2 linked regions of the Blastopirellula sediminis genome follow. The protein of the gene in region 2 interacts with the protein of the main gene of each other region in a pairwise test. Links are inferred from orthologs where the notes say so. Each region holds a gene or a part of one and is shown on either strand. Other genes may lie near its edges.

Evidence for each region.
Region 1: the proteins of LOC68_RS07260 (region 2) and dnaB interact in binary tests that used the Escherichia coli proteins (3 or more experiments, as listed by UniProt). The link is inferred for Blastopirellula sediminis from one-to-one orthologs.

What each region holds. Positions count from the first base shown.
Region 1 is NZ_JAJKFT010000010.1:106,038-111,119, forward strand. The notes cover bases 1,301-4,249. They hold dnaB (replicative DNA helicase), read right to left. Parts: upstream 3,518-4,249; coding sequence 2,084-3,517; downstream 1,301-2,083. Other genes in these bases: LOC68_RS11880 (arginyltransferase), read right to left, coding at 1,328-2,044; rplI (50S ribosomal protein L9), read right to left, coding at 3,776-4,249. Outside these bases: BamA/OMP85 family outer membrane protein, read right to left, coding at 1-1,004; more of rplI, read right to left, coding at 4,250-4,306; ssb (single-stranded DNA-binding protein), read right to left, coding at 4,392-4,895; rpsF (30S ribosomal protein S6), read right to left, coding at 5,015-5,082. UniProt on the Escherichia coli protein: The main replicative DNA helicase, it participates in initiation and elongation during chromosome replication. Travels ahead of the DNA replisome, separating dsDNA into templates for DNA synthesis.
Region 2 is NZ_JAJKFT010000004.1:867,306-872,341, forward strand. The notes cover bases 832-3,734. They hold LOC68_RS07260 (ATP-dependent helicase), read right to left. Parts: upstream 3,329-3,734; coding sequence 1,334-3,328; downstream 832-1,333. Other genes in these bases: LOC68_RS07255 (alpha/beta fold hydrolase), read left to right, coding at 832-1,209. Outside these bases: AAA family ATPase, read left to right, coding at 1-191; more of alpha/beta fold hydrolase, read left to right, coding at 316-831; tetratricopeptide repeat protein, read left to right, coding at 3,767-4,789; RluA family pseudouridine synthase, read left to right, coding at 4,802-5,036. UniProt on the Escherichia coli protein: Rep helicase is a single-stranded (ss)DNA-dependent ATPase involved in DNA replication; it can initiate unwinding at a nick in the DNA. It binds to ssDNA and acts in a progressive fashion along the DNA in the 3' to 5' direction.

The sequences.
Region 1 (5,082 bases), on a different replicon or contig from region 2:
TACTGCTCCCCTTCCCGAATGTCGTAGACCAGGTCAATCTGGCCCGGCTCTTCCAGGAAGCGAGGTTCGGCCTGTACGTCAGCGTGAATGTAACCTTGGGCTCCGTACAAGTCGGTCAGGGCCGCGAGGTCGGAGTTCATCTTCTTCTGATCGAAGAACTGCCCCTCGGTCAGCTTCACTTGCGTGGCGAGTTGCTCTTCGTTGAATTTGGTTTGTCCCACGAAGGCGACGTTGCGGACTTCATAGCGCATCCCTTCGTCGACGACGAAGGTGATGTTCACCCACAACCCCGACTCGGTGTACTCCATGATCCGATTGACCTGGGCTTGGAAGTAACCGAGACCGCGATAGTAAGACGTCAACGCTTCGACGTCCGCTTCGACCTGATCCATGTCGACTTTGCCGCGCACGTACCAGAGGAAACCGGGCTTCGATTTGACCTGGGTCTTCAGACGACCATCGGACGAAATCGAGTTGCCGACGAAGCTGGTCGAAAGGACTCGCGCCAGCGGTCCTTCATGAACCATGAACGCGACGCCGTTGGCGTCGGCGTCCAACCCTTCGACGATCGTCACCGAAGCCATCCCATGACCGCGCGTGCGGTAATATTCTTCCACGCGTCGTCGCGCGTCTTCGACAACAAAGCGATTGAGCGCGCCGCCAACTTCCAGTCCCGATTTTTTCAGCAGCGCTTTGTCGGTCGCCGACTCGTTGCCGATGAATTTCACGTATTGGATCGAGGGACGTTCGAACACTTGGAAAGTGACGACGACCCCTTGCGCCGACTGTTGCGTCAGAATCTTGACGTCTTTGAAAAGCCCGGACTCGGCCAACTTGCGTACGTCGGACTGAATCATTTCCGGATCGAACTCGCGATCGGCTCGCGAACGAATCATCGAGCGAATCTTCGCTTCTTGCGTGTGGTTGTTGCCGGTGATCCGCAAATCGACGATCTGCGGTCGCGTTGGAATCGCGCCCGGTTCGGCCGGGACCGGCGTCAACATCGCCGGATCGATGTTCGCAGGATCAAAACCTTGGGCGAGACTGGTTTCGCTACTCGCAACGAGGAGCGAAAGACCGCACCCGAAACCGAGTGCGAACGCAGCTATTTGGCGGCAATTTAGCACAATATCGTCCTTGAATTCTGGCCCGTCGCGCGATCCGTGCGCGGCGATAGGCGACTAGCCTATGTAAGCGGTTGGGTAGAGATACTGAATGAGCGACGCTACGGCAAGACGGATTCGGCCTTGTTTGCGCAACTGTCAGCAACGCGATACGTTACGCGAGGTCTGGCAAATCGGTTCAGATCGATTTACGCCGCCAGGTGCTAGCTGCTGGCGAACTCGGTCCAGACCCCAGCAATCCGCCGCTGGTGGGGCAAAAACGACGCTTTGTAGCTCATGTGGGGCGACTCGGCGATGTAGAAGCCGAGGTACAGATAGCGTCGGTCGGTCTCGCGACAGAATTCCCACTGTTTGAGAACCGAGTAAGTTCCCAGCGACAAATCGCTCTCGTTCGGGTCATAGCAGCAATAGACAGCTGATAGCGAGTCATCCCCTAAATCGGCGGTCGCCGCCGCCACGAGTCGCTCTTCCAGGTAGTAGCCGAACTCAACCGTCTCGCAACACGACTCGACCAGGAACTCGCCGTACTGATGAGCGTTAATCGCCGCCTGACCGTCGTCAGAAAGACCGCGTCCTTCTTTGTGCAGGTTGTAGATCCGCGCATGCTCCTCATCCGCGATCGGAGCGCCGACGACCGTCCTCAGTACGGCGTCCCCTTTTGCTAGCACGCGACGATGCCGCCGACGCGGCTCAAACTTCTTCACGTCCAACCGAATTGGTTCGCATGCCCGACAGGCGCGGCAGCAGACATGATAGAGATAGATGCCGGCACGACGCGCACCTTGCGAGAGGGCGAGATCGACATCAGCGCCAGACATCGCGGACAAGGGATAATAGAGGGGAAGCCGTGCGCGGCGTCCCGCCAAATAGGGACACTTTTCTTCGTGGTCCCAAACCTTGAATCCGAGGATCTGATCCATGCCGGCGCTCTTCGTTCGCCTTTGCCGATGCAGTCCGCTTTAAAACTCGCCCCCGCCGTTAAAGGCTGAGAAGTCGTCCGGCTCGCGCTCGAACGCGTTTTCAAAGCGGGTAAAGTCGCGGAGCCAAGTCAGCTGAACTTCGCCGACCGGACCGTTACGCTGTTTGGCGATAATGATCTCGGCCTTACCGGCGAACTGATCGCGCTCCTCTCCATGATGATAGTACTCTTCACGGTGTACGAACATCACAACGTCGGCGTCTTGTTCGATAGCGCCCGATTCGCGGAGGTGGCTGAGCTTCGGTCGGTTGTCCTTCGAAGCTTCCGCCTGGCGGTTCAGCTGGGCCAGACACAAGATCGGCACGTCCATTTCACGCGCCATCCCCTTCAAACGGCGGGCGATCTTCGCCACTTGTTCCTGACGGGGGTCATTGGAGTTATCGGGCTCGATCAGCTGCAAGTAGTCGATCACGATCATCCCCAGACGACCATGACGACGCTTGATGCGTCGGGCGCCGGCCGCGATCTGCGAAACCGTACGCGAGGGGGAGTCGTCGACGAATAGGGGCGATTCGGCGACCAGGGCCGACTTCTCGACCAGGCGGCGACGGTCGTCGGCCGAGATCGTTCCGTTACGCAGGCGGTGACCGTTCACCTTGGCGACCGAGCAGAGCAAACGATCGCAAAGTTCGATCGCCCCCATTTCGAGGCTGATGAACAGCACCGGCGTCTTGTCGTGGACGGCGACGTTTTCGGCGATGTTCATCGCGAACGCCGTTTTACCCATCGACGGACGAGCCGCGAGAATCAAAAGCTCTGAACCATGGAAGCCGCCGGTCATGCCGTCCAAATCGGTGTAGCCGGTCGCAACGCCGTCTTCCAGATGTTCGCCGCGAAGACGCGCGTCGATACGTTCCATCGACGCGGTGACGATGTCGCTCATGCTCGACATCGAGTTCGAACTACGGGTGTCCGTAATCGCGAAAATCTTTTCTTCCGCCCGGCTCACCAGGCGGTCCGACTTGTCGTTTTCCTCGTAGGCGTCGCGGAGGATGTCGGTCGCGGCGCCGATCAGATTGCGATTGATCGCTTTGGCGGCGACGATCTGGGCATAGTGCTCGGCGTGGGCGGCGTTCGGAACGCTGTTCAGCACGCGGGCCAGATAGGCGGCGCCTCCGATGAACTCGAAGTCGCCGTCCGCTTTCAGCTGCTCGGCCAACAGCGTCAGGTCGACCTTGCGACCGCTGTCGTGCAGACGAACCATATGTTCGTACAGCTTCTTGTTCGCCTCGTCGTAGAAGTCGTCAGGCCGGACGATCATCACCACTTCGTCGGCGCAGTCAGGGAGCAGGAAGATGCTGCCGAGCACCCCCATTTCCGCTTCCAGATTGCACGGCGGCTGCCGATCGAAGATCTCGCTCGTCGGCTGCTGTTCGCGGTCCGCCTTATCGACGCGTTTGAATTTCGTCTTCATGAGCACCTTCCCTGATTAGCGGTCGATCCGGCGCGGCCATTCGCCGCGGGATCAATCATACTTGGGCGATGTTGGGCGGCAATCGAGCGGCGACCTCAAGCCGCAAAGTCGCGCCGTAAGTCGAACCGCCGCAACGCGCCGCGGCGAAAATCGCGGCGTGAATAACCTGTCGAAAAAAAGAGCCGTCCTGTTGGGGACGGCTCTTGAGAATCGCTTTTGCGGATCGACGGATCGCGGACAATCGCCCCTGCGATGCAATTATTCGTCGCCGGTGACGGTCGGAACAACCCACACTTTGAGTTCCGATTCGATTTCGGCGTGCAGGTGAATCTTGACCGTGTAGAGACCGAGTTCCTTCAGCGGACCTTCCAGGCGAACCTGATCGGCGGTGATCGTGAAGTTCTGTTCCTTCAAAGCCGAGACGATGTCGGCCGGACCAACGCTGCCGTAGAGGTGGCCTTCGTCGTTGGCGTTGGCTTCGATCGTGACGCTCTGGCGGTTGAGCAGGTCGGCGATCGCGCGGAGACCGGCCAATCGCGACTTTTCGATTTCGAGCAGCTTAGCGCGGTGCTTTTCGACCATCCGCTTGTGGTGCGGGGTGGCGATCGTGGCCAGACCTTGCGGGATCAGGTAGTTGTTGGCGTAGCCCGGACGGACTTCAACGACGTCCCCTTGCTTGCCCAGGTGATCAACCGATTGGATCAGCAGCAATTCGATACCGCCGTGCTTCCCTTTGGGGAGACGCTTCCAAACACGTTCACTATGCTTTTCGGCACGAATGCTCGCCATGATCGAAATTCCTCTTGCGTTTCACTCTGCCCAGCGAACTGCGTTCGGGGCGTCTGTTCGGATAATGTAAGGTTGTTTGTTTGGATTAGAACGGGATGTCGTCCGACGAACCGCCGAACGAATCGTAGTCGTCGCCGCCGCCGTAGCCGCCGCCAAAATCGTCGCCGCCACCTTTGTTACCGCCGCCACGATTGGGCGCCGATTGCGGTTGACGACGTTGACCGCCGCCACCACCGCTGGACGGGCCTCCTTGACCAGGGCCGCGAGCGCTGAGCATCTGCATCTTTTCGCCGACGACGCGAAGCTTCGATCGCTTCTGTCCGTCGGTTTCCCAGGTATCGAGCTTCAAGCGACCTTCGACCAACACCGGCGAGCCTTTGCTCAGGTATTCGCTGGCGATCTCCGCCGTCCGGCCCCAGAGCGTCACGTCGACGAAAGTCGTTTCGTCGACCCATTCGCCCGAGGCGGTCTTGCGGCGATCGTTCACAGCCAGCCCGATCTCGGCGACCGCCGAACCGCTTTGGATATAGCGGACTTCGACGTCGCGGGTCAGGTTGCCGACCAGAATCACCCGGTTAAAACTCGCCATGTGTCGATCTCCACTGTGCTTTGTCGGTTCCAGCGTCACCTAAGTAGTGAACGCTTGTTAACCAACAGCCTACCAAATCGGCGCGCCTCGTGCGACTTGCCGTCCCGCAAAATTGCGACTTAGTCGATGTCGGCCGTGGCCGCTTCTTCTTCGTCGGCGGTCGAATCTTCGTCGCTCGGAGCAGCTT
Region 2 (5,036 bases):
TCGAAGTGAAGGCCAAGCCCCAGCCGCAGCCGGCTCCCGAACCAGAGCCAGAACCGACCCCTGAACCGCAGCCGCGACGGATCCCGTCCGAAAACCAATTCGGTTGGGACTCGCCGAAGATCTGGTGGGAAGGGCACCCGGACCTGGATCCAGCGTTGATTCGCAAGCGTCGCCAAGAAGGCGCCGCGTAACGCGAAAAGAGTAAATACGACAAAGAGACGCCGAACCTCGGCGTCTTTTTTGTTTCGATGGGATCAAAATAAAGCCGTCGTGGGCAACCTTTTTCACGATGGCGGCAGGAGGGTATAGCGATCGATGGCGCAGATTCGGACGCAGTCGGCAGTGGAGATCGAGTACGACACGTTTGGTTCCCAAGAGGATCCGGCGTTGCTCTTGATCATGGGATTTGGCGCCCAGATGATCGGTTGGTCCGCCCCTTTTTGCCAACGCCTGGCCGATGCAGGACGGTTTGTCATCCGGTTCGACAATCGGGACTGCGGCCTCTCCTCGAAGATGCATGGCCAGCAAGTCGATCTGAATCAAGTCATCGCCAAGCTAACGGCGGGCGATCTCGCGGCTGCGCGGGAGCTCGCGCCTTATTCCATTGAAGACATGGCTGGCGACGCGATCGGCTTGCTCGACGGACTTGAGCTTCATCAGGCCCATATCGTCGGTTCATCGATGGGTGGAGTGATCGCTCAAATTATGGCGATCGAACATCCCGAGCGCGTGTTGACGCTTACCTCGATGATGTCGACCACCGGCGAACCAGATGTCGGCCAATCCTCTCCCGAAGCGATGCGTGCCCTCTTTACTCCCTCGCCGAGCGATCGAGAAGGCTTCATCCAAGCGTCTATCAAGTCGGCTGTGTGGAGGTCGAAAAAGTATTACGATCCCGACGAAGTGAGGAAAAACGCGGCGGCAAGTTACGACCGCTCGTACTATCCCGAGGGCGCCGCTCGCCAAATCGCCGCGCTGATCACCAACGGCTCACGCGCCGCTCGATTGAAGACGATGCTCGCTCCGACTCTCGTGATTCACGGATTGGAAGACACGCTGATCGCCCCGAGCGGAGGAGAGCGGACGGCTGAACTCGCTCCGAACGCTCGTTTGCTGTTGTTGGAAGACATGGGCCACGATCGGCCGGAGCCCCTCTGGCCGCAGATCTGCGGTGCGATCATCGAGCATACGGCGAGCGAAACTGACTAGCGCTGGCGCCATGCTCGTATCGCGTCTTCGCGAGAAGAGCATGTCTTCAAAGCGTCGGCAGATTCAAAAGGCATGCTCATCCGGCGAAGACGCCGCAAGAGCATGGCACCCAAGAGTTGCTGCTTTAACCCCGCTTCGCGGCGCCTTTCGGACGATCGCGCGGCGACTTTGCCATCCGTGCCGATTTGGCGGCGTTGTCGGCCTGGCCGGTGATCTCGTAGAGGAATCGGCTGGTGTCGGTCGGCCGGGCTTTCCCCCAACGCTTGCGCGACGTGGCGAGGGAGAAGGTCAAGCGATCCTGGGCTCGCGTGATGCCGACATAGCAGAGCCGCCGTTCTTCTTCGACCGCGGCGCCCTCTTCCTTCACGCTCCGTGCGTGCGGCAGAATGCCTTCTTCCATGCCGACCATGTAAACGTTCGGGAACTCCAGCCCCTTGGCGGCATGCAGCGTCATCAGCACGACGCCGTTTTTGGCCAGCTGCTTTTCCTTCTCGTTGTCGAAGTCGCCGCCGGAGAGGGCGGAGTCGTCGAGGAAGCCGCCAAGCGTCGGCTTTTTGCGGCTTGATTCAAAGGCGCTGACGGCGTTGACCACCTGTTCGATCGCCATCTCGCGCGACTCGCGATCTTTCGGATCAGGATAGAGCCGCTCCAGTTCCTTCTGATAAGCGATGTCGCCGATCAGGGAACGGACGACGTGCGACATCGGCTCGGTTTCAAACCGCTTTTGATAGCGGCGAATCAGCGAGGCGAAGTCGATCACCGCGTTGGCGCCGCTTTCGGAGATCCCCCGGATCGAACGGACCGACGGGAAGGCTTCCCAGAGCGGTTTCCCTTCGTTGACCGCGTACTCCATCAGCTGTTTGACCGTTTGCTGGCCAATGCCGCGGGGCGGAGTGTTCAAGATTCGGAGGAGCGCAACCTCGTCGATCGGCGAATGAATCACCTTCAAATACGAGATCAAGTCGCGGACTTCTTTGCGGTCGAAGAACGACATGCCGCCGATCAAGATGTACGGGATCTTCATGCTACGGAGCTGCTGTTCAAACGCACGCGGCTGCTCGTTGGTGCGGAACAGGATCGCGAAGTCGCGCGGTTCAAACTCCGGCTGCGTCAGCTTGCGGGCGATGTCTTTGACGACTTCTTCCGCCTCTTTTTCTTCGTCTTTGAACTGCCAGATCTGGGGGCGATCGCCGCCGAAGCGTGCCGCTTCAAGATCTTTGTCGTACCGCGTCGAGTTGAACTGAATCAGGCGATTCGCCAACTCCAGGATCGCGGCGGTACAGCGATAGTTGTCTTTCAGGTAGATCACCTTCGCTTCGGGCCAATCGCGCTGGAAGCGAAGAATGTGCTGCACTTCGGCGCCGCGCCAGGAGTAAATCGATTGATCGTCGTCGCCGACCACGCATAAGTTGCGGTGCGCTTCGGCCAAACCGCGGACGATCCGGTACTGGCTGCCGTTCGTGTCCTGGTATTCGTCGATCATCAAGTGATCGAACTTCGACGCTTCCTCTTCGCGGATGTCGTCATGATTGGTGAACAGCTCTTCGGTCAGCAGCAGCAGGTCGTCGAAGTCGACCGCGCCGCAGGTCTTCAGCGTGTTCTGATAGCGCCGATAGGCCATCGCCGAGAGATGCTCTTTGTCGGTCTGAGCGTGACCGACCGCTTCCGGCGGACGAATGCCGGCCGTTTTCCAGCGGCTGATGTTGTTCAGCGCATCGCCGGGGCGGAGCGATTCGTTGGGGACGCGGATTTCGCGCAATGCGGCCCGTATGACCGATTCCTGATCGCCGCGATCGTAAATCGCAAACTTCAGCGGATAGCCCAAGCGATTAATGTTGCGGCGAAGAACCTGCACGCAGTGGGAGTGGAACGTCGAAACGACCGGCTGTTCGGACGTTTTGTTCCCCAGGATCCCGAGGGCGCGTTCGCGCATTTCGGCCGCCGCCTTGTTGGTGAAGGTCACCGCCAGGATGCGACTGGGCCGAACCCCATGGCGAATGAGGTTGGCGATCCGAAACGTGACGACGCGGGTCTTTCCGGAACCGGCGCCCGCCAACACCAACATCGGGCCAGAAAGGGTATCGACTGCGTCTTGTTGGGCCGGATTCAGTCCGCTCACGGAGTCCGTACTTCCTTGCACCGAGAGAGCCAAAGAAACATTGCAATCGCCGCCGCGCGATTTGGATCGATCGTAATTCGGGACTGGGCGGTCTTGCAACCGGGCGGAGAAAAGTTGCGTATAGCCGATTATTTTCCACTCTTTCGGAGTCGGCAACGCCAGCGTGAGAAAAGATGCCGCAAACGTACGGGAGCGTCCTCTTCCTCTCGAATACGACGTTTTCGCCCTGGTTTGAATCGCGACGACTGCGTCGTGTGTAAAAGCAGGAAGACTGCGAGTTTCAGGTGAAAGGGTTAGAGGGTGTCGCCAGCGTCACTCGGTCTTGACGCCCCTTGCGCAGCGCTTCTATATTCACGGTTTGGACTCTAAATCTATGCGTCGGTTACTGTTAAGTAGCCTTCCGCAAACAAATACCTTCTACCCCCTCTTACGCCAGTCATGAAAAGCGAACGCCGCCACGAACTGCAGAAAAACGACCTGGAGCAAGCTCTCGAAAAGGGGATGGAGCAGATGGGTCCCCAGGCCAAGATCGTCGCGGGGGTGATCATTGCGATCGTCGTCGCCACGATTACGGTTACCTGGTTGCAGTACCAGAACAAAGTCGCTCGAGCTAGCGGTTGGGGCGAACTGTTCACCGCGTCGGCGCTGATGGGTCAGCAAGACGCCAAGATGACTCCGGCATTGGAAGCGGTCAGCAGCGCCTATCAAGGTCGTCCGTCGGGCGCTTGGGCCGAGCTGTTCCTCGGTTACGATTTGTATCGCCAAGGTTTGGAAAAGTACTTCTCGCAGCCGGACGACGCGAAGCTCGATCTCGAACGTTCGATCAAAGCGTTCGACAACGCTCAGAAAGCGGCGGACGTACCGGAACTGAAGCAACGCGCCATGTGGGGCATCGGTCAGTCGAGCGAAGTGCTGGCGACCAAAGAAAGCATCCAAACGGCGATCACGACCTACGAAAAGCTGTCGACGCAATTCCCGGAATCGCCGTTCGGCAAATGGGCCGGCGAACGTTTGACGCTACTGAAGAGCAAAGACACCGAAGAGTTCTACACTTGGTATCACGATCAGGATTTCGCTCCGAAGGCTTCGCCGACCAGCGGCATCCTGAATCAAGATCTGCCGAGCGATCCGAACCTCACCTTGCCGTCGCGAGACGCGCTGACCCGTCCTGGCGATGGCGCCGGCATGCTGAACACGCCGATTAACCTGATGCCGGACAACGCGGGATTGCCGCAGCCGGGCGAAGGGGATCTGATGCCGAAGCCGGAATCGCCGGCCGCTGAAACCCCGGCCGATTCGGCGGCGCCGTCCGCTCCTCCGACCGCGGAAGAAAAGTCGGCGGAGGCGAAGCCTGCCGAAGAAAAGCCGGCCGCGGAAGCGCCGAAGTCGGAAGCGGCCGCCGAAACTCCGGCCCCGGCGGAAGAAAAGCCGGCGACCGAAGAAAAGCCGGCCGCCGAGTAATCGCAGAGCCGAATGCCCGATTCTGATTCACCGCTGCACGAGATCGTCATCACCGCTGAACAAGCGGGAGGGCGCGTCGACCATTATCTGGCGTCGCAGTTCGAAGGCGCCGGCGTTAGCCGCGGACAAATCCGCAAGGCGATGGACGCCGGTCGCGTGACGATCGACGGAATCGCCTGCAAGCCGGCTCACAAGTTGAGCGTCGGCGAGCGTCTGGTCTATCCGACGATCGAACCTCGGAGCGACG